DNA from 4 places in the Peribacillus sp. FSL E2-0159 genome. Region 4 is predicted to be linked to each of the others. Evidence: riboswitches for the same ligand, from Rfam matches in the RefSeq annotation. Region 4 holds a riboswitch; each other region holds the start of a gene.
The links. Region 4 has a riboswitch for S-adenosylmethionine ahead of NYE63_RS26440 (methionine ABC transporter ATP-binding protein). Riboswitches for the same ligand answer to the same signal wherever they lie in the genome.

Region 1 (5,013 bases), 1.0 Mb from region 4:
TTATTAAAAACATTACAGTTGTGTTTGTTTCTGTTTTAAAATTGTAAGAGTAGTGACATGTTGTTACCATATTGTTTTGCTAAAATAATATTTTAGGGTTTTGTAAATAATTTTTTAACTAAAGGAACCTATAAATTGAATGTTAGGTCTACTAGAAGGCTTATAGAATCAGTGATGATCCTTTAATTGAAAATATGAAATATATCGGGGGAATAAAGATGGACGAACGGCTGATCGGTAAAAAATATTATGAAACAATGATTGAGGATACAAGGAAGCACCCCATTCAAGCTTTGGGTGAAATGTTTCTCGTGGAACAAAAAAAGGAAAGAGCGGATTTAACCGCAATTCGATTTGCTCAAGGAGAAGTGTATTTTCAGCATCATGACTATGAAGCAGCCATTTTCAAATGGGAAAACATAGAAGGGGAACTTGGTTCATGGGCGAAGAAAAACATTGCTGATGCTTATTTTGAACTGGAAATGTATTCAACCGCAGAGGATATCTATAAATCTGTCGATACGAATGAAGCGGTCTTGAAAACAGAGGTTCTTTTGCAACTTTTTTCCCTGTACATAGTGGAATCGAGAAATGACCTGGCTTCCAAAGTAGTGAAAGAAGCAGTCGAGTTTCAACCGGACTACCCGAATGTCACGGAAATCGCACGTGCCTTTTTTGAAGAACAAAAGGATTGGAACAGTGCTGTGGTATTAGCGGCGAATGAAAGTATCCGTACAGAATCAATGGGCTGGTTCGATGTGCTGAAAACGTATATCCAGCAGGGTGTTGCCCAATCGATGGAACCGGATTATTTTTCAACTGTCCTTGGTTCGCTATACACACTCGACCAGGAACGTTTCGAAAAGGTGACGGTTGCCCTGTGGAAAAATTATAAATATACGGATTCTTATTTCGAATGGCTAAGAGTGATTAATAACTTGATAGATACCATCGAATTAAACCATGCGGATGTATGGGATGAGCTTTCCGGCTATTACAGGGATGCATATGCAGGTCTGTTAGAAGGAACGCACCTAATCAAAGATTTAAGTCCTGTCGTGCCAAGGTTGCTGGAAAACTGGCTCAAAATAGCAGATGGGGAGCTCTCGCTGTTTGCGGCGGCATCCGCGTTGTCCTGGAATGAAATCTTCCCGGATACGATCAATGCTCTGGTCATTCAGGATGCAGAAAGCCTGTTGGCGAAATCGCCTAAATTGGGAGGCGGACTGGAAGCGGGAGAGAAGCTGTTCAATTCCATTATCCAGTGGGCTGAAGATAATGATTTAAGGGTTGGCAATAAGCTTAAATGGATGGTCGAGGGGCTTAAGAATACCGAAAATTTCAATCTTCTTCTTGTAGGAAGTACAGGAAATGGAAAGACATCCTTTATTCAGTCAATTGTTGGTGAGAGCATTGCCGCTGAAGATCATTCGTCATTAGTCAGTGTCAAAGACGGGGATGATTTGGAAATCCTTGAAATTACCGATATAGATAGAAAAGTTGTCATGGAGCTAACTGAATTGGATGAAACACGCCGCCAGCGCGGGACTATTGTCGATGTGACGATCATCAGTGACTACCTAAGAAATAATAGTCTGCGATTATTGGATACACCGGGGTTCAATGGGGAAAAAAGCGTGGAATCCGATTTCCAAGGCTATTTACATGGCAGTGATGGATTGATGTTCGTTCTTGATGCCCGGGCGCCTTTCACCGGCAGCGAACGGGATTTGTTATTGGAAATTCAAATGATGGCACCGAAACTGCCGATTCATTTCTTATTAAACAAAATGGATACAATATACAGTGATCAGGTCGCAGTCCGGATGGAAGACGAAACATGGGATAAAGTGAATGCATATTTCCCGAATGCGAAAGTATTCGCTTTCTCCAAACTTTATGACAGCAAGCAGCAATTGAAGGACCTTTCAGCTTTCCTTCAATCGAATTATCAAGATGATAATTGGAAGGAAAGAAGATCTGAAAAAATCCTAGCATTCATTCGTAAGACTTTATCTTATCTGTTAGAAAAACGGGCAGCCAATGAGCGGAAATGCGAGCATTCCATCTCTTGGAATGAACAGATGGAAGTCAAGCTGAATGGGGCGGTCAATCAACTGGCTGATTTGGAAAAAGAAAAAAGTGAAAATATCACAAGGTCGTATCGTCTGCTTAAGGATGAAGTGAAAAATCAGCTTTCTACTAAAATTCCTGAATTACTGAGGGATTGCTCTAAATCGTTAACGGAAAGCAGTGATTTCAGTCAGGTCCATGTACAGTTAAACCAGGAAATGAATGAGCGGATTCAAAACTTCATTTCTGATAAGATCATGCCTCAATATTACCGTTCTCTTCAAGACTGGATTGCCAGTTCCCAAATGGAGTTCTCACAAAGCCAGCAGTTTATGGATGAGATGAGTGCCGGATTCAATGATTTATACAAAGAAGAACGGATTACGCTGGCAGGTGACTTCAGGGTATTGGATGACTGGCGCCGTGATGCCGACCGGATGACAAGCAGTATCCGCATCGAAAACGTTAATATCCTTTTGCGCAGGACTCCATCACAATTGCTGCTTAAAGGAGCAGGGAAGCTGTTTGGAGCGATACCGCAAAATAAAGCCAATATGTACAATCGTTATAAGAAATACTTGGAAAGTGAAGATTACCTGGATGTTGCCGAAATGATCACGGAACGTTTCCTTACCCAATTTGGATTGTTTGAAAAATCTTTGGATCGGGACATCTCACTTTTCTATCGCAGTTCATTTGCTTTACTTCAAAAAACGATAGAGCAAACGCAGACTGAAATAAAAGACTACCAGGCTGCATTGGAGCATATGAAAGAAAATCCGGAAGTTTACCGTGACCCGATCACTTTGTTCGAAGTGAAATTAAGGCAGTTGGAGAGGCTTGAAAAAATTGAGAAAAAGCGTCTAGCCCAGCTTCAAAGAAAATAAAAAATAACGGGGAACATTTCAAATATTCAAAAATCTATTGACTTTACGACTATATCCCTATAAAGTGTTAATTACGAAAACGTAACACAATATATCTCTTATCAAGAGTGGCGGAGGGACTGGCCCTAAGATGCCCAGCAACCGTTCCATTAGGAATTGGTGCTAAATCCTGCAAAACAGAAATGTTTTGACAGATAAGAGAGGGACAAGTCTGCAAAACAGCCGATTAAACCTCTCTATATTAGAGAGGTTTTTATTTTGGGATTTACACCAACTTAACTGATAAGAATAATAAGGAAAAATGGAGGGAAACAAGATGAGAAGGTCTATTAAAGGGATATTTATTTCAGCAATCGCTTCGGCATTGCTTTTAACGGGTTGCTCTACAGGGCAGAGTTCCACAGAATCGAAGAAAGAAGAAAAAGTATCATTTGAAAATGTCCCGGAAAGATTTGCTGATGGGGATGGAGCCAGAATCAAAGTGATCCGTAAAATAGGCGGTGATGATCATACGGCTCAATACCTGGCGGGGGCAAAAGAAGAGGGAGAAGCACTGGGATTTCAAGTGGATACGTATACAGCAAATGGTGATACGGCTAAATTCCATGATGCGATAGCGCAGGCTTTGGAGGAAGATTACGACGGCTATATCATTTCCCATGGTGATGATGCAGCAACTGTGAATGACGTTCAAAAGTTGGTTGATGCAGGTAAAAGCGTTGTCACATTCGATTCAATAAGCGATCTATCTAAAATAGAAGGTGTGACATTAACTTCACAAGATGATGAAGCATTGGCAACACTGGCTTTTGATAAACTGATAAAAGAGCAGAAAGGTGAAGCGGCAATTGCATATCTTTGGGTGGACGGTTTTCCTCCAATGGTAAGAAGAAATGCAGTCTATCAGGAAAAATTAAAAGAAAATCCTGGGATTAAAGAAGTCGAAAGATTCGGAGTGGCATCTGCTGATACTTCGGTTCAGACACAAAATGCTGTAGCAGCAATGCTGAATAAATACCCTAAAGGTAAATTGGATGCCATTTTCGCAACATGGGATGCCTTTGCAATCGGTGCAGCCCGGGCGATTAAAGAAGCGGGCCGAGATGAAGTGAAGATATATGGAATTGATGTATCTAATGCAGATCTCCAGGAAATCCAATCAGCTGATAGCTCGTGGTCCTACACGGCAGCAGTCGATCCCAAGTTGATCGGTGCAGTGAATATGAGGATATTGGCTAAAAAATTAGCGGGAGAAGAAACGCCGCAAACATATGACCTGGATGCTTCACTTATTTCACAAAAGCAAATCCAAGCTTCAAAAGAAGCGGTAAACATGGCAAACCTGTCTGGTATTGTCGATGGCTGGGGTGTATCCACGGAATTTGAAGAAGATTGGATGAAGGTTTTGAAAGATCATTATAAAAAGTAAAAAGAGACACTCTCTTTCCAGTGAAGGGAGTGTCTGTTCAATAAGGGGGAATGGACATGGGCACGCAACTAGAAATGAAGAAGATTTCGATTGAATTTCCGGGGGTGAAGGCGCTGAGTGAAGTCGATTTTTCCGTACAATCAGGGACAGCCCACGCATTGGTCGGTGCAAACGGAGCAGGGAAATCGACGTTAATGAAAGTTTTATCGGGAGCCCATGTTCATTATTCAGGTGACATTTTTATTGATGGGATGAAGCGGGATATCCGCTCTCCAAAAGCGGCTCAGGAACAAGGCATTCAAATTGTTTATCAGGAAGTGGATACCGCCCTCATCCCTTATTTAACGGTTGGGGAAAATGTAATGTTGAATGATATGGTCCAAAACATGGGGAAAAAACAGAGAATCCAATGGAAAGAGCTGCACAACCAAGCCGCTAATATTCTTGAAGATATGAAAATTCGTGTCCCTTCGAAAAAGCTGGTAAGAGACCTTACCTTGGCTGAAAAACAGATGGTCCTGATAGCAAGAGCCGTTTCGACAGAATGCAAATTCCTGATTCTCGACGAGCCAACTGCTCCGTTAAGTCATACGGAGACGACAGAACTTTTTCGAATTGTAAATG
Region 2 (5,013 bases), 1.9 Mb from region 4:
GTGAATCTGCGGACATCCCATTGATTGGGGTCAAGTCATTTGGGAAAGGGACAGTGCAGACTGCCGAAGACTTTAAAGATGGATCTAATTTCAAATATACGGCAGCTAAATGGTTGACTCCTGAAGGTAATTGGATTCATAAAAAAGGGATCAAGCCGGATATTACCGTGAAGCTTCCTGATTATGCCAGCCTTCCGTACATTTCGCCTGACAAGGAATTGAAAGCATCCGATTCTTCGAGTGAAGTGAAAGCTGCTGAAGAGATGCTGAAGGAAGCGGGTCATGATCCAGGTAAGATAGATGGATTCTTTGATGAAGCAACTTCGAATGCGGTCATAGCATTCCAAAAGGAACAAAAAATTAAAGAAACTGGCACGATTAAAGATGATACTACCGTGAAATTGATGCAGGTCATCCGTGAGAAAATCCTTAAGAACGACACACAAGTGAAAAAAGCGGTAGAAGTATTAAAGAAAGAAATCAAATAAATGATTTTGCCCGAAAAGCCGGCCAACGATTATCGTTAGCCGGCTTTTTTGTCGTTTAATGCATAGGATTCCAACATTAGGCGGAAAATAGGGGTAATTTTCCAATGAGGTGAGGTAATGAAAGAAAAGGTATTGTTCATATATCTATTGATCTTGATTCTGGCAGGCTGCACCTATGCCCCTTTACCCAAACAAAATGGAAATGCAGGTACGGAAAAAAAACTAACCAAAGAAGAGAACCAGGAAAGCGTGAAAACATTTCTGTTAATCGGTGTTGATACAAGGGGAGAGCAAAAATCTCGATCAGATGCGATTATCCTTGCAAAATACTTTCCTGAGCAGGGGAAACTGAAGCTGGCTTCCATTATGCGTGATAGTTATGTGAAAATCCCCGGGAATAAATCAGGATACAACAAAATAAATGCAGCTTATTATTATGGTGGAAGGGAACTGCTCAAGAAAACCATACAGGAAAATTTCGGTGTGAAGGTCGATCATGTAGCGGTAATTGACTTCCAGGGTTTTGTGAAGATGGTCGATTTACTTGCACCTGAGGGGGTAGCGGTGAATGTGGATCAGGAAATCATTGATGATATGAGCATTCAAGCAAGCGTCGGTAAAAATGTTTTACATGGTGAGGAAATATTGAAATATGTCCGTTTTAGACATGACGATGAAAGTGATTTTGGAAGGGTAGAGCGTCAACAAGAAGTAATGGTTCAATTAAAAACAGCGTTTATAAATCAGATCTCATCCTTCGAAGGGATGGCAGCCCTTCCTAGTATCATCGAACAAGGACTCTCGTACTTGGATACAGATATTGGACTGAAAACAATAATGGAGATGGGTCCAAAAGTTGTCATCCATACACCGGACACTGTCGAAACCTTAAGGGTTCCAGTGGAAGGAAGCTTTAAAGATGAAATATATCCCCAGTCCGGAGCTGTTTTGGAAATGGACTACACTAAAAATAAGAAGGAACTTCAGGAATTCTTTTCAAAATAATAAGAATTTCCAATTCTCTTTTGTTATCGAAAACATCCTTATATTAAGCGAATATGTTCGAATTCACTTAAATTATTGTAATATAGACCTCGCAAGAATAATCATAATCGATCATCTTTAAAAAACGAGAGGGATACGAAATCCTTCTCGTTTTTTATCACCATTAAAGGAGCCTGATCAATTAACAAAATGAGGAATGTTTTTGATGAAATCAGGTGTTATGATGCCGTTTTCGGTAATGATGCTTGTAATTAGATGATTCGGAGTAACGTCAAAGGCTGGATTGAAAGTCTTCACGTTTTCCGGAGCGATCCTTACACCTTGAATGAAGGTGATTTCCGCTTCATTCCGTTCTTCAATCGGTATGGATGTGCCGGATTCGATAGATAGGTCGAATGTGCTTGATGGTGCAGCCACATAAAAGGGGATACCAAAGTGCTTGGCTAATATGGCCAATCCCAATGTCCCAATTTTATTGGCTGTATCTCCATTAGCCGCAATCCTGTCGGCCCCGACGATAATTCCATTTATTCGTTTCTGGTGAATCGTATGGGCAGCCATATTATCAGAAATTAAGGTGACATCAACCCCCGCTTGCATCAATTCCCAAGCAGTCAAACGCGCCCCTTGTAGGACAGGCCTGGTTTCACATGCGTACACTTTTAGCGGAAAGTCCCTTTCTTTAGCCAGGTGGAAGGGAGCCAAGGCTGTGCCATACCGAGCTGTGGCAATTCCCCCAGCGTTGCAATGCGTTAGAATGGAATCTCCTCTAGTGAATAAGGATAAACCATGTTCCCCGATTTTCCTGCACATTTCTTCATCTTCAGCAAAGATTGCTTTAGCCTCCGATACAAGTGCTTCCTTGGCAGTTGAAATGCTTTGCGCAGCTTGCAAGGTGTTTTCCATCCTCCTTAAAGCCCAAAAAAGGTTGACTGCAGTTGGCCGTGAAGAGGCGAGTTTTTCAATATGCCTCGTTACATTTTTCTTGAACTCCTCTAATTCAGCGGTTGTTTCCTGTTTGGCACCAAGTGCAACACCAAATGCTGCCGTCAGTCCAATTGCAGGGGCACCGCGAACTTTTAAAGTCAAAATGCTGTCATATACATCATCAACAGAATGAAGTTCGATAAATTCAGTTATGGAAGGAAGGGCTTGTTGATTTAATAATGTAATATGGGTATCATCCCATTGTACCGAATATGGTAAGGGTGCTAGTGTAGTCATGTGCAGGTCTCCTTTTAAATGGTTGAATAAGATGGCAGTGTACGTTGCTTCAATGCTTCAATGACAGCTGGAACATCTAATTCTTCCCGTTTTTTAATTAAAAAAGCACCAATTTCCAATGTTGCCGTTTTGGCAGCGATCCTTGTTTCTTTATCATCAATGACGTTTAAATCGGCAACATGGGAAAGGCCAATGGTTCGCCGAATCAGTTCACAGCCGGCAAAACCGAATGCATCTTTTTTGAATTTTGTCAGTAAATAAGGCAGATACCCTTTCACATGACGGAATGGGCTTTTATTTTGGTCTTCCCATAATTCGGTATAAGTTTCTTCAAAGGCATTCCAAAATTCATGAAGGTGTGAGAAAATCTCTTCCTTTCCAGCGCCATTTCGTGTAATTGCTTGAAAGAGAAGGTTGGCGGTGTATTGACCAAGGTCAAAACCAACTGGCCCATAAAAAGCGAATTCCGGATCAATAACCTTTGTTTCAGTTTCACTTGCAAATATACTTCCAGTATGTAAATCTCCATGAAGCAAGGCTTCCTGCTCGGTTTCAAAGCTTTGTTTCAGCTTAGCGACCTCAAGTATCACATCTTGGTCATTCCATATATTTTTGGCGGCATCAGTCAATTCCACCTCGAAATCTCCCGGGAGTTCCTCAAAAAATGGATCTGTGAAAATAAAGACCTCAGTGATTTTGCAGAGTTCCGGATTGGTGAAATGCCGGGCCACTTCCTTTTTCGCGGATGGTTCTAAATGATAATCGGATGTATAAAATGCCGTCTTCGCAACATATTCACCAATATGCTGTGAAAGCAAAGGATATGAATCGCCATCGATCAATCCTGTTCTTACGATTTTCAAGTGTGATAAATCCTCCATGACTGTGATGGCAAGCTGCTCATCCGAATAATAGACTTGCGGTACGAATTCGGGGCAATAGCTTCTGAAATGAATCAGTGCATTCGCTTCAATGGAAGCCCTTTTCAATGTCAGCGGCCAGCTTTCACCAAGTACCTTGGCATAAGGGACCGCTTGTTTGATTATTATTCCTTTGTTTGTGACTGTGTCTGTAATATGAAAAACATAATTTAAGTTTCCATCGCCGATTTCTTTACACTTTAAACTTGCATCCGCATTGACCAACCCAAGTTTTTTTGCAAGGGTTATAGCTGTTTCGTTTGTCAATCTCTTAAAATTTGAATGGTTTTGAGTCATTCTTTTTCCCTCCAGATTCAAAATAAGAATAAAAAAGCCTCTTTCAAATAGAAAGAGGCAGAAGTTTTGGCTTCGGACCTCTTATCTTCCAGAAAATGAATTCTGGTGGAATTAGCACCGTGCTCTGTGGATTTTATAATCCGGCGGTGAATCCGCCCCATTTCACAATGGTATTACAGTCGGTTGCTGGGCTTCATAGGGCCTTTATCCCTCAGCCTGCTCTTGATAAGAGTAAATGTTTTCTGAAATTTTAATCTTCGGGAAAATAATATCAACATTTTAAATAGTTTGTCAATGGGTAAATTAATAAAAATCAGGGCGGCGATGTTCGAATACGGGTATTTTGTTACGGGCTTCCGTAACTTTATTGAAGTCCAAGATGCCTGTCAAGAGTTCGTTTCCTTCTCCGGCTTCACTTATGATATTCCCCCATGGATCAAAAATTAAGGAATGACCCGCAAATATATTATTGACATCCGAACCTGAACGATTTACGGCTACAACATAGGCTTGGTTCTCGATGGCACGGCTAATCAATAAGGCTCTCCAGTGATCGAGTCTCGGCTTTGGCCATTCAGCCGTAACGAATAGAACTTCCGCGCCTTGTACGGTATGGACTCGCTGCCAATCAGGGAAAAGGATGTCATAACAAACGAATCCAGCACATATTTTTTCATCAAGAGTAAATAAACCATCTTTTTCTCCTGGCTGCAGGAAATGATGTTCATCCTTTAACTGAAATAAGTGAAGCTTATCATATTCTTTAATGAGATTTCCATGTTAATCTATGATGATCATGGTGTTATAGATCCCTTTGCTTGTCTTTTTCGCAATGGACCCGCCTATTGTGTTAATCTGGTGTTTCTTTGCCAGTCTTTTAAAAAATTCATTCGTCTTTTCTGCCTCTTGATCAGCAATCTCATTTAACCTGGTCAAGTCGTATCCGGTTGTCCAAAGCTCTGGTAATATGACGATATCGGGTTCTGACCGTGCAGCTTTTTCCATCCATTGTTCTGCAACCTGAAAATTGAAATCAGGTTGCCCGAAGGCTATATCCATTTGAATACAAGCTATTTTCC
Region 3 (5,013 bases), 2.2 Mb from region 4:
ATATGTGGACCGCTTTTATTTTCGTTCACTCTATTTCAGGGAGCCGAATGGCATATTATTTGAACTAGCTACTGATGGGCCTGGTTTTGCAGTGGATGAAGCCGAGCAGCACCTAGGTGAGAACCTTGCCCTGCCGCCTTTTTTAGAACCGAAAAGAAAGGATATTGAATCGAATTTAAAACCACTGCATACAAAATCAACAAATTAATCAACGGGAAAGGAAGTAATCGGCATGAAAAAGCAAAATGCTGGAATACATCATATAACCGCAATTGTAGGCAATCCTCAAGAAAATGTGGATTTTTATGCTGGAGTATTGGGAATGCGTATGGTGAAGAAAACCGTTAATTTCGATGATCCAGGCACTTATCATTTATATTTCGGAGATGAATCAGGTTCACCGGGCTCTATCATCACTTTCTTTCCTTGGCCAGGAGCATACCGGGGGACAATTGGCTCTGGACAAGTGGGGGTTACAATATATGCCGTTCCGGAAGGGTCAATGGGCTTTTGGGAAATGCGTTTGGGTAAATTTAACATAAATTTTGAAAAGGTTTCACGTTTCGGTGAGGAATATTTGGAATTTCAAGACCCACATGGTTTGCAACTTGAGCTGGTTGAGCGTAAAGAAGGAAAAAATAGCGAGTGGTCATTCGGCGGTGTACCAGCCGATAAGGCGGTCAAGGGATTCGGCGGTGCCGTATTATTGACGTCAAACCCGATCAAAACGATGAATCTATTAGAGGAAGTGATGGGCCTGCAAATGATTGGGGAAGAGGGCGATTACATTCGCTTCAAATCCACATCGGACGTCGGAAATTTGATAGATGTTAAAAAAACGGTTTTGCCAAATGGGAAAATAGGAGTGGGAACTGTCCATCACCTTGCATGGCGTGCAATCGATAATGAAGATCATCAAGAATGGAGAGAGCATATCGCAAACCATGGCTATGGTGTGACACCCTTTAAAGACCGTCAATACTTCGATGCCATTTATTTTCGGGAAGATGGAGGCATACTCTTTGAAGTTGCCACAGATCCACCTGGCTTTGCTCATGATGAAACGAAGGAAACGATGGGTAGTAAATTAATGCTGCCGCCATGGCTGGAAGAAAAAAGGGAGATCATGGAGAAAACGTTACTGCCGGCTTTGCCGAGAGTACTAGAGGAGGATAAATGATGAAGCATATTTTTCAACAAGGAAGTAATCCGGAAGCACCCTTACTTTTGCTTTTACATGGCACTGGAGGAACGGAAACAGATCTCTTGCCGTTAGCGGAAATGGTTTCACCGGGTTCATCTGTATTGAGCGTACGGGGAAATGTACTTGAAAACGGAATGCCTCGTTATTTCCGCCGTTTAGCTGAAGGGGTTTTTGATGAAGAAGATTTGATCTTCCGTACGAAGGAGCTTTATGACTTCTTGGAATTAGCGTCCGGCCAATATGACTTCGATCGTGACAAAGTGGTAGCATTAGGTTATTCTAATGGTGCAAATATAGCCGCAAGTTTGATGTTCCATTTCGAAGCGGCACTAAAGGGAGCGATTCTTCATCATCCAATGGTGCCGAGACGTGGGATTGCTTTGCCGCCCCTTTCGGATATACCTGTATTTATTGCTGCAGGTAAAAACGATCCGATTTGCCCCGCAGAAGAAACTGATGAACTTAATCAACTTTTACTGCAAGCTGGTGCTAAGGTGGATGTTCACTGGGAAAATTACGGTCATCAGTTAACACGTTCAGAGGTCGAGGCAGCAGGTTCATGGTTTCATAAGAACTTTATATAAGAATGAAAGAGGGAATGAAGATGATTTCAGTTAATCCTGAAAGTCTGACTGAACGGGAAAATTATAAGTTTTTGACTGGAAGCATTATACCGAGACCTATAGCCCTGGTTACGACACAATCCGAAACCGGTACGATCAATATAGCGCCGTTCAGCTTTTTCAACATAGTCAGTTCCAATCCTCCGATGATTTCCATTTCTGTTCAACGGAAAGAAGGAGTTTCAAAGGACACAGCCCGAAATGCAATTCAAACAGGTGAATTCGTTGTTCATATCACGGATGAAAATAATGTTGCTGATGCAAATCGAACGGCCAAGGAACTCCCATCTGACGAAAGTGAATTGGGTCTTACTAATTTCACGCCAGCTGTTAGTGATAAGGTATCCGTACCTGGATTGAAAGAAGCGAAGGTACGCTTTGAATGTACATTAGAGCATGCGATACCATTGGCAGGTTCCAAGAATACACCTGGTTGTGATTTATTGATAGGGAAAATAGTCTGCTATCATATAGAGCAAGATATTTACCATAATGGGCGAATTGACCAGAATGGGCTAAAACCTGTAGCAAGATTAGCGGGTCATACTTATACAAAACTAGGAGAATTATTTGAAATAGAACGTCCTTAAGGGAAAAGAAAAAAATGGCGTCATCTTTTAAGATGTCGTCATTTTTTAAACCAAAAATATCCGGGTTAGCTTTATCATCAATTTTAATACGGTGAGCGACAGTTCCAAAAATAGAAATCATCTCATTTTAATTCTGGAAGTGCCATGATTGTTAGTATTTTAAGAAAGTCTTTACAACCGAAACAAAACTTGACAAATTTTTCATAGATTGATAAAGTTATAAAAAAATAATTTCTTATCCAGAGAGGTGGAGGGACTGGCCCAATGAAACCTCAGCAACAGGTCTAAAAAGACACTGTGCTAATTCCAGAGGGTGAAACCTTGATAGATAAGACCGTACGTGTTTATTTGTCAGTAGCGCACTCTTTTTAGAGTGCGTTTTCGTTTTTTCTGGATGCAAGATTAAGGAGAGTAAGAATGGAGAACAAAAGGAAGCATGATTTTCAAAGGCAAATGCAAGCACGGCATATAATAATGCTATCGCTTGGCGGGGTGATTGGAACTGGTTTATTCTTAAGTTCAGGTTATACGATTCACCAGGCTGGCCCGTTTGGCACCATCCTTTCGTATCTGATTGGAGCATTAGTGGTTTATCTAGTCATGCTATGTCTAGGTGAACTGGCAGTACATATGCCCGAGACAGGTGCGTTTCATAGCTACGCAGCCAAATACATCGGACCAGGGACAGGGTATACAGTAGCCTGGTTGTATTGGCTAACTTGGACTGTTGCACTAGGTTCGGAATTCACGGCTGCAGGATTGTTGATGCAGAGATGGTTTCCATCAATAAGTGTCTGGATATGGAGTGCTCTATTTGCCATTTTGGTCTTGGCATTAAATGTGTGGACCGTTAAGTTTTTCGCTGAATCCGAATTCTGGTTTGCGTCTATAAAGGTATTTGCTATTGTGATATTTATTATTCTGGGAGCTGCGGCAATGGTAGGTTTTATTCCAATAATTAATTCACAATCTGCTCCGTTATTTTCCAATTTTACAAGTGCAGGTTTATTTCCGAATGGCGCTTTTGCCATTCTAATGACGATGCTCGCAGTGAATTTCGCATTTTCTGGAACTGAATTAATCGGAATTGCAGCTGGAGAAACTGTGAATCCAGAAAAAACGATACCAAAGGCAATCCGTATGACATTATGGAGATTGATTATCTTTTTTGTAGGAACCATCGTTGTATTATCCGCATTATTGCCTATTTCGGATGCAAGTGTATCAGAGAGCCCCTTTGTTACAGTTCTGGAACGGATCGGAGTGCCATATGCAGCGGATATTATGAACTTTGTTATATTAACTGCCATTTTGTCTGCTGCAAACTCAGGACTATATGCCTCATCCAGGATGCTTTGGTCACTTGCAGATAAGAAAACTATATCACCAATATTTGCAAAATTGACAAAACGGGGTGTTCCGGTAAATGCAGTCATTTTCAGTATGGTGGGCGGTGGTTTAGCCCTTTTCTCGAGTATCATTGCACCGGATACTGTATACATAGTGCTTGTATCCATTTCTGGACTAGCCGTGGTTGTAGTTTGGATGAGTATTAGTGCGTCACAGTTTCTATTTCGCAGACGATTTATAAAAGATGGAAATTCAGTAAATGATTTGGCTTATCATACACCATTATATCCACTCGTACCAATCGTTTCTTTTATGCTATGTCTTGCTTCTTGCATCGGAATTGCATTTGATCCTACACAAAGAATTGCACTATATTGTGGCATTCCGTTTATTTTATTTTGCTATGGAAGTTATTATCTGACACAAACTATAAAGAAAAGAGGAGTAGATCATGAAGAATAAAATGAACCCAATTGACGCAATTTTACGAGATCATTCAGTCATGATTTTGGATGGAGCTTTAGCTACAGAGCTTGAAAGGCATGGGTGTGATTTGGACGATCCCCTGTGGTCTGCACGTGTATTACTTGAAAATCCAGAAGTGATTTATCGGGTTCACTATGACTACTTTCGTGCTGGTGCTGACTGTGCGATAACGGCAAGCTACCAAGCAACAGTTGAAGGTTTTGCCCTACGAGGAATACAAGAAAAAGAGGCTTTGGATCTAATCCGGAAAACGGTTTTACTTGCAAGAAAAGCAAGAGATGAATTTTGGAAGGAAGAATATCAAACGATTAGACCTAAACCATTGGTTGCTGCATCAGTTGGACCTTATGGGGCTTATCTTGCAGATGGTTCAGAGTATGTAGGAAACTATGGAGTTTCAGATGAAACTTTAGCGGCATTTCATCGCTCACGAATATCGGCTTTGATTGAAGCAGGAGCTGATATTTTAGCATTTGAAACGATTCCTTCCCTGCAAGAGGCAAAAATATTACATTCATTATTGAAAGATTATCCAGAAGTCTATGCTTGGCTATCCTTTTCGTTGAAAAATGAAAAAGCGATAAGTGACGGTACATTGCTGGAGGAGTGTACGAGATTGTTTGGGGACAGTAAGCAAATTGCAGCAATTGGCATCAACTGTGCTCCTGTTACAGGTATCACGGAGGCCATACAGGTGTTGCGTGCAAACACGCATAAACCGATTATTGTTTATCCGAATTCTGGTGAATCATATAATCCA
Region 4 (5,013 bases):
GGCCTTATTGGAAGGCGGTATCGGCGGATTGGCAACATCAAGCGGAATGGCTGCCATCTCACTTTCAATCCTGAATATTGCCGCTGCAGGGGATGAGATTGTTTCAGCCTCTACATTATATGGCGGTACGTATAACCTTTTTGAAAACACACTTCCTAAATATGGAATCAAAGTGAAGTTCGTTTCTCCCGATGACCCTGAAAATTTCAAAAGGGCGATTACGCCAAGAACTAAAGCCATTTTTGCTGAAACGATCGGAAATCCAAGTTTGAGGGTGCTCGATATTGAAGCGGTAGCGGAAATCGCCCATGATGCAGGCATACCTTTAATCATTGATAATACCTTCGCGACACCATATCTATGCAGACCAATTGATTTTGGAGCGGATATTGTCATCCATTCCGCTACAAAATGGCTTCTGGGAAATGGAACGACGCTGGGCGGTGTCATCGTGGATGGAGGGAAGTTCGATTGGAACTCGCCAAACTACCCTGGCTTTACGGAGCCTGATCCAAGTTACGACGGTCTGGTATACGCCGAGGCAGTTGGACCTGCTGCATTCATAACGAAAGCCCGAGTCCAGTTACTTCGTGATTTAGGCCCTGCGCTAAGCGCCCAAAGTGCATTCCAGTTTACGCTTGGGCTTGAAACGCTGCATGTAAGGATGAAAGAGCATCTATCAAACACCAAGTCTGTCATTAACTATTTAAAAAACCATCCTGCCGTGACTTGGGTTTCACATCCTGGTGATGAGGATCATCCGGATAAAGCCCTTGCGGATAAATATTTGCCAAAGGGAGCTGGATCAGTCGTTACATTTGGGATACAAGGTAATCGCGAAGCTGGGGCAAAACTTATCAATTCGGTAGAATTATGGTCCCATGTAGCGAATGTTGGGGATGCGAAGAGCTTGATCATCCACCCAGCCAGTACGACCCATCAACAATTGAATGAGGCGGGGCTTGCGAAAGCGGGTGTGCGTGCTGATCAAGTCCGTTTATCTATTGGGATTGAAAATGTAGACGATTTAATAGAAGATTTGGAGCAGGCTATTGAAAAAGCGACGAATATCGTCTCCTTGTCCTCCAAAACGGTTTAAGCAAAGTTCCTGTTCATTCTTGTACTAGAAATAATATACATTGCGCTCCTTTTTTATCTATGATAAAATTTCACCATACTAAAGAACTTAATGATGTACAAAATATTCTATATATTAGCTCTTATCAAGAGAGGTGGAGGGATGTGCCCGATGAAACCCGGCAACCGACAAGGAGATTTCCTTGGAAAGGTGCCAATTCACACAAAGTTTAATCACTTTGGAAGATGAGAGGAAGGCCTGTTTCTTCACCTGCCTTTCTGCTCATGCAGAAAGGTTTTTTCTATTTTAATTGGGGAAAACTTTTGTATGAACAGAAAAAATGGTAGGTGAAACAAATTAATAATGTAGAGAAATCAACTAAGTTCATAGGTTTTATTGGATAAAAGAGGTGAGGATTAATGATTACATTGACGAAAGTCAGTAAGCTGTTCCGTACAGGAAAAGGAAACAGTGAGACGATAAAGGCTGTAAATAATGTGAATGTTGAAATAAATAAAGGCGAGATTTTCGGTATCATCGGATACAGTGGAGCGGGGAAGAGTACTTTGATCAGAATGCTCAATGGATTGGAAACACCTACAGAGGGATCCGTTGTGGTAGCTGAAAAGGAAATTTCAAAAATTAAAGGGGCTCAGCTCCGTAAGGCCCGTCAAGAAATCAGCATGATTTTCCAACATTTCAATCTATTATGGTCAAGGACCGTTCAGGAGAATATAGCTTTCCCATTGGAAATTGCGGGAGTTTCTAAAACTGAACGAACCAAGCGTGTGAACGAATTGATCAAGTTGGTCGGACTGGAAGGCAGGGAAAAGGCCTATCCTTCACAATTAAGCGGAGGGCAGAAGCAAAGGGTGGGAATAGCCAGGGCTCTGGCAAATGACCCTAAAGTGCTGCTTTGTGATGAAGCGACTTCTGCGTTGGATCCACAGACTACCGACTCAATACTCGAATTGCTTGTTGACATCAATCAGCGATTGGGATTGACGATCGTTTTGATAACACATGAAATGCATGTAATACGTAAAATCTGTCATCGCGTCGCCGTGATGGAAAGCGGGCAAGTTGTTGAACAGGGTCCTGTTCTGGATGTTTTCAAGAATCCTAAAGAACAGATGACGAAGCGTTTCGTGCAACAGGTAACGGAACCAGAAGAAACGAAAGAAACGATGGACCATTTGCTCGAACGCTATCCTGCAGGCAAAGTGATTCAATTGACCTTTGTAGGTGATCATGCAGAAAGCCCGTTGATCACCAAGCTTGTACGTAACTTCGAGTTGGATGTCAATATCGTTCAAGGTAAGATTTCCCAAACAAGAAGCGGTTCATATGGAACATTGTTTATCCATCTTGATGGCACAGAGGATGAAATGCTCCGCGCAATCGAATTCATTAAAGCACAGCAGGTAGGCGTGGAGGTGATTACTCATGCTTGAAGAATTATTGCCGAATATTGATTGGGAAGACATTATTGAAGCAACGAAAGAAACGCTTTACATGACAAGCGTCTCTGTAGTAGCAACCTTTTTTATAGGCATAATATTAGGATTGGTCCTCTTCCTGACAGCGAAGGGTAATATGTGGGAAAACCGGGCAGTCAACGGGATCATGAGTGCTGTCGTTAATATATTCCGTTCCATTCCATTTCTTATTTTGATCGTGCTGCTCATTCCTTTCACTAAAGCGCTTGTCGGTTCCATGATCGGAGAGAACGCTGCACTCCCGGCACTTATTATCGGTGCGGCCCCATTTTATGCGCGTATGGTTGAAATCGGCCTTCGTGAAATCGATAAAGGTGTAATTGAAGCCGCTAAATCGATGGGGGCAAAAACGAGCACGATCATTTGGAAGGTCCTTCTTCCAGAGTCGATGCCTGCCCTTATTTCCGGGATTACGGTAACATCGATTGCATTGGTTGGATATACCGCAATGGCCGGGGTCATCGGCGCAGGCGGGCTTGGTAATCTAGCCTATTTGGACGGCTATCAAAGAAATCACAATGACGTTACGCTTGTAGCGACTATCGTTATTCTAATTATCGTCTTCATAATTCAAATTATCGGAGATGTGATTACATCTAAATTGGACAAAAGATAAAGGGAGATGAATAGGATGAAAAAGTTTTTAGGATTTGCGTTAATTTTAGTGTTATCTATCGCTTTGGCTGCTTGTGGAAGTGAAAAGGATAAAAGCGGCAGCGATACGGAAAAAGAATCGAAGAAATTAGTTGTAGGGGCATCCAATGTTCCGCATGCTGAAATCCTTGAGAAAGCTAAGCCGCTTCTTAAAGAAAAAGGAATCGAATTGGAAATCGAAACATTCCAGGACTATGTTTTACCGAATAAGGCGTTGAATGATAAGGAATTGGATGCAAACTACTTTCAACACATTCCATATTTAGAGGGGCAAATTAAAGAAAATGGATATGACTTCGTTAATGCTGGCGGAATTCATATCGAGCCGATTGCTCTATATTCACAAAAATATAAAAGCATTGATAAACTTCCGGAAGGCGCAACAATTATTATGAGCAGCTCTGTTGCTGACCACGGACGTGCGTTATCTCTATTAGAAAAAAATGGCCTGATTACATTAAAAGAAGGCATCGATAAAACGACAGCTACAACTAAAGACATCGTTGAAAATAAGAAAAACCTTAAATTCGATGCTGACTATGAAGCGGCCCTGCTTCCTAAAATTTATGAGAGCGGCGAAGGCGATGCTGTCCTGATCAACTCCAACTATGCAATTGACGCAGGTTTGAATCCGCTTGAAGATTCGATTGCGATTGAAGACTCTGAATCACCATATGTTAACGTTATTGCTGTTAACAAAGGTGATGAAAATAAAGAAGCAATCAAAACGCTAGTAGAAGTATTACATTCTAAAGAAATTCAAGATTTCATCCTTAAAGAATACAAAGGTGCAGTTGTACCGGCAGATAAATAATTCAAGAATGGCGACCTGATTTAATTCAGGCCGCAGTTTGTAAACAAAAAGGTTCCGGAATGTTCTCATTCCGGAACCTTTTTGATTTTTTATTGGATTTGAAGCAGTTAAAGCGATTTGTACTCACGATAGCCCTCTTTATTTGTTGTTGAGTGCCGATGGGCAGAGATAACAACCAAAACGCTTATATTACAAATAGCCATGGTTGCGGAAGAATCTTTCTTTTTCGAGGACTATACAGAGTAAAGCTGGTGTTTTGTTAGTTGCATCTGCGTCAACCAGCTTCAGGTTTTCTAACTTTCTTAATCACTTGTTCAACCAGATGCTCTTAAGAAACGACTATCATGAGTATTTCTGGGTGTTACCATCGTCCTCAACACAAATCCGTTACGGTCTGTCGCCGCATAAATGAATAGGCAAACTGTTTTGTTCGTTCAGCTTTTACATAATGCGTCGCTCATAATTTTTTCCGAACTTAGAAAAGTGAGGCACTTTATCATGGAAACCTTAACCGGCATGGAACGAATAAAGACTGTAGGTGAAAGTGATTCTATCTGATTGTTTAGTCTTAGTGAAGTGGAAAGTAACGTTCAAATTTTGAAAACCTAAAAACTAAAAAACTGTAGACAAACTCATTGATCATCCAGTTTGTTTACAGTCTGCGGCCTAATTTAATTCATTTCATGTTTAATCATGAAAGTGAAGGGTATAGAAATAATGAAGGCAATAAATTGATACACAAATTTGAAAGGATGGTTCACTATCAATACTCTAGATTTAAATGTAACAAGCGAAATGGAAAAGGCGATGCAGTCTTCACATGGGATTGGCTACAGTGAGTACAGTAGAAACTTAGACCTCCGTATCGAGGTTGAGAAAGAACGGGATAGGGAACATGTAAAGTGCAACAAAATGGTCCAGGACCTACAACGCAAAATTCACGGCTAAGCATATAAAAGAGTTCTTTA

Region 1: linked by a shared signal. The riboswitch ahead of NYE63_RS02810 (sugar ABC transporter substrate-binding protein) and the one ahead of NYE63_RS26440 (methionine ABC transporter ATP-binding protein) in region 4 are both predicted to bind S-adenosylmethionine.
Region 2: linked by a shared signal. The riboswitch ahead of mtnK (S-methyl-5-thioribose kinase) and the one ahead of NYE63_RS26440 (methionine ABC transporter ATP-binding protein) in region 4 are both predicted to bind S-adenosylmethionine.
Region 3: linked by a shared signal. The riboswitch ahead of mmuP (S-methylmethionine permease) and the one ahead of NYE63_RS26440 (methionine ABC transporter ATP-binding protein) in region 4 are both predicted to bind S-adenosylmethionine.

What each region holds. Positions count from the first base shown of each region.
Region 1 covers NZ_CP152053.1:562,949-567,961, forward strand. The annotation lists gene NYE63_RS02805 (GTPase domain-containing protein) at 219-2,960, shown strand; SAM riboswitch class I at 3,056-3,161, shown strand; gene NYE63_RS02810 (sugar ABC transporter substrate-binding protein) at 3,277-4,389, shown strand; gene NYE63_RS02815 (sugar ABC transporter ATP-binding protein) at 4,446-5,013, shown strand, end outside.
Region 2 covers NZ_CP152053.1:3,499,957-3,504,969, reverse strand. The annotation lists gene NYE63_RS17035 (S41 family peptidase) at 1-488, shown strand, start outside; gene NYE63_RS17030 (LCP family protein) at 606-1,493, shown strand; gene mtnA (S-methyl-5-thioribose-1-phosphate isomerase) at 1,671-2,717, opposite strand; gene mtnK (S-methyl-5-thioribose kinase) at 2,732-3,934, opposite strand; SAM riboswitch class I at 4,013-4,166, opposite strand; partial or broken gene NYE63_RS17015 (carbon-nitrogen family hydrolase) at 4,238-5,013, opposite strand, start outside.
Region 3 covers NZ_CP152053.1:3,178,532-3,183,544, reverse strand. The annotation lists gene NYE63_RS15455 (ring-cleaving dioxygenase) at 1-208, shown strand, start outside; gene NYE63_RS15450 (ring-cleaving dioxygenase) at 233-1,180, shown strand; gene NYE63_RS15445 (alpha/beta hydrolase) at 1,180-1,788, shown strand; gene NYE63_RS15440 (flavin reductase family protein) at 1,809-2,417, shown strand; SAM riboswitch class I at 2,650-2,752, shown strand; gene mmuP (S-methylmethionine permease) at 2,835-4,229, shown strand; gene mmuM (homocysteine S-methyltransferase) at 4,219-5,013, shown strand, end outside.
Region 4 covers NZ_CP152053.1:5,386,555-5,391,567, reverse strand. The annotation lists gene NYE63_RS26445 (O-acetylhomoserine aminocarboxypropyltransferase/cysteine synthase family protein) at 1-1,099, shown strand, start outside; SAM riboswitch class I at 1,218-1,330, shown strand; gene NYE63_RS26440 (methionine ABC transporter ATP-binding protein) at 1,498-2,532, shown strand; gene NYE63_RS26435 (methionine ABC transporter permease) at 2,525-3,193, shown strand; gene NYE63_RS26430 (MetQ/NlpA family ABC transporter substrate-binding protein) at 3,209-4,045, shown strand.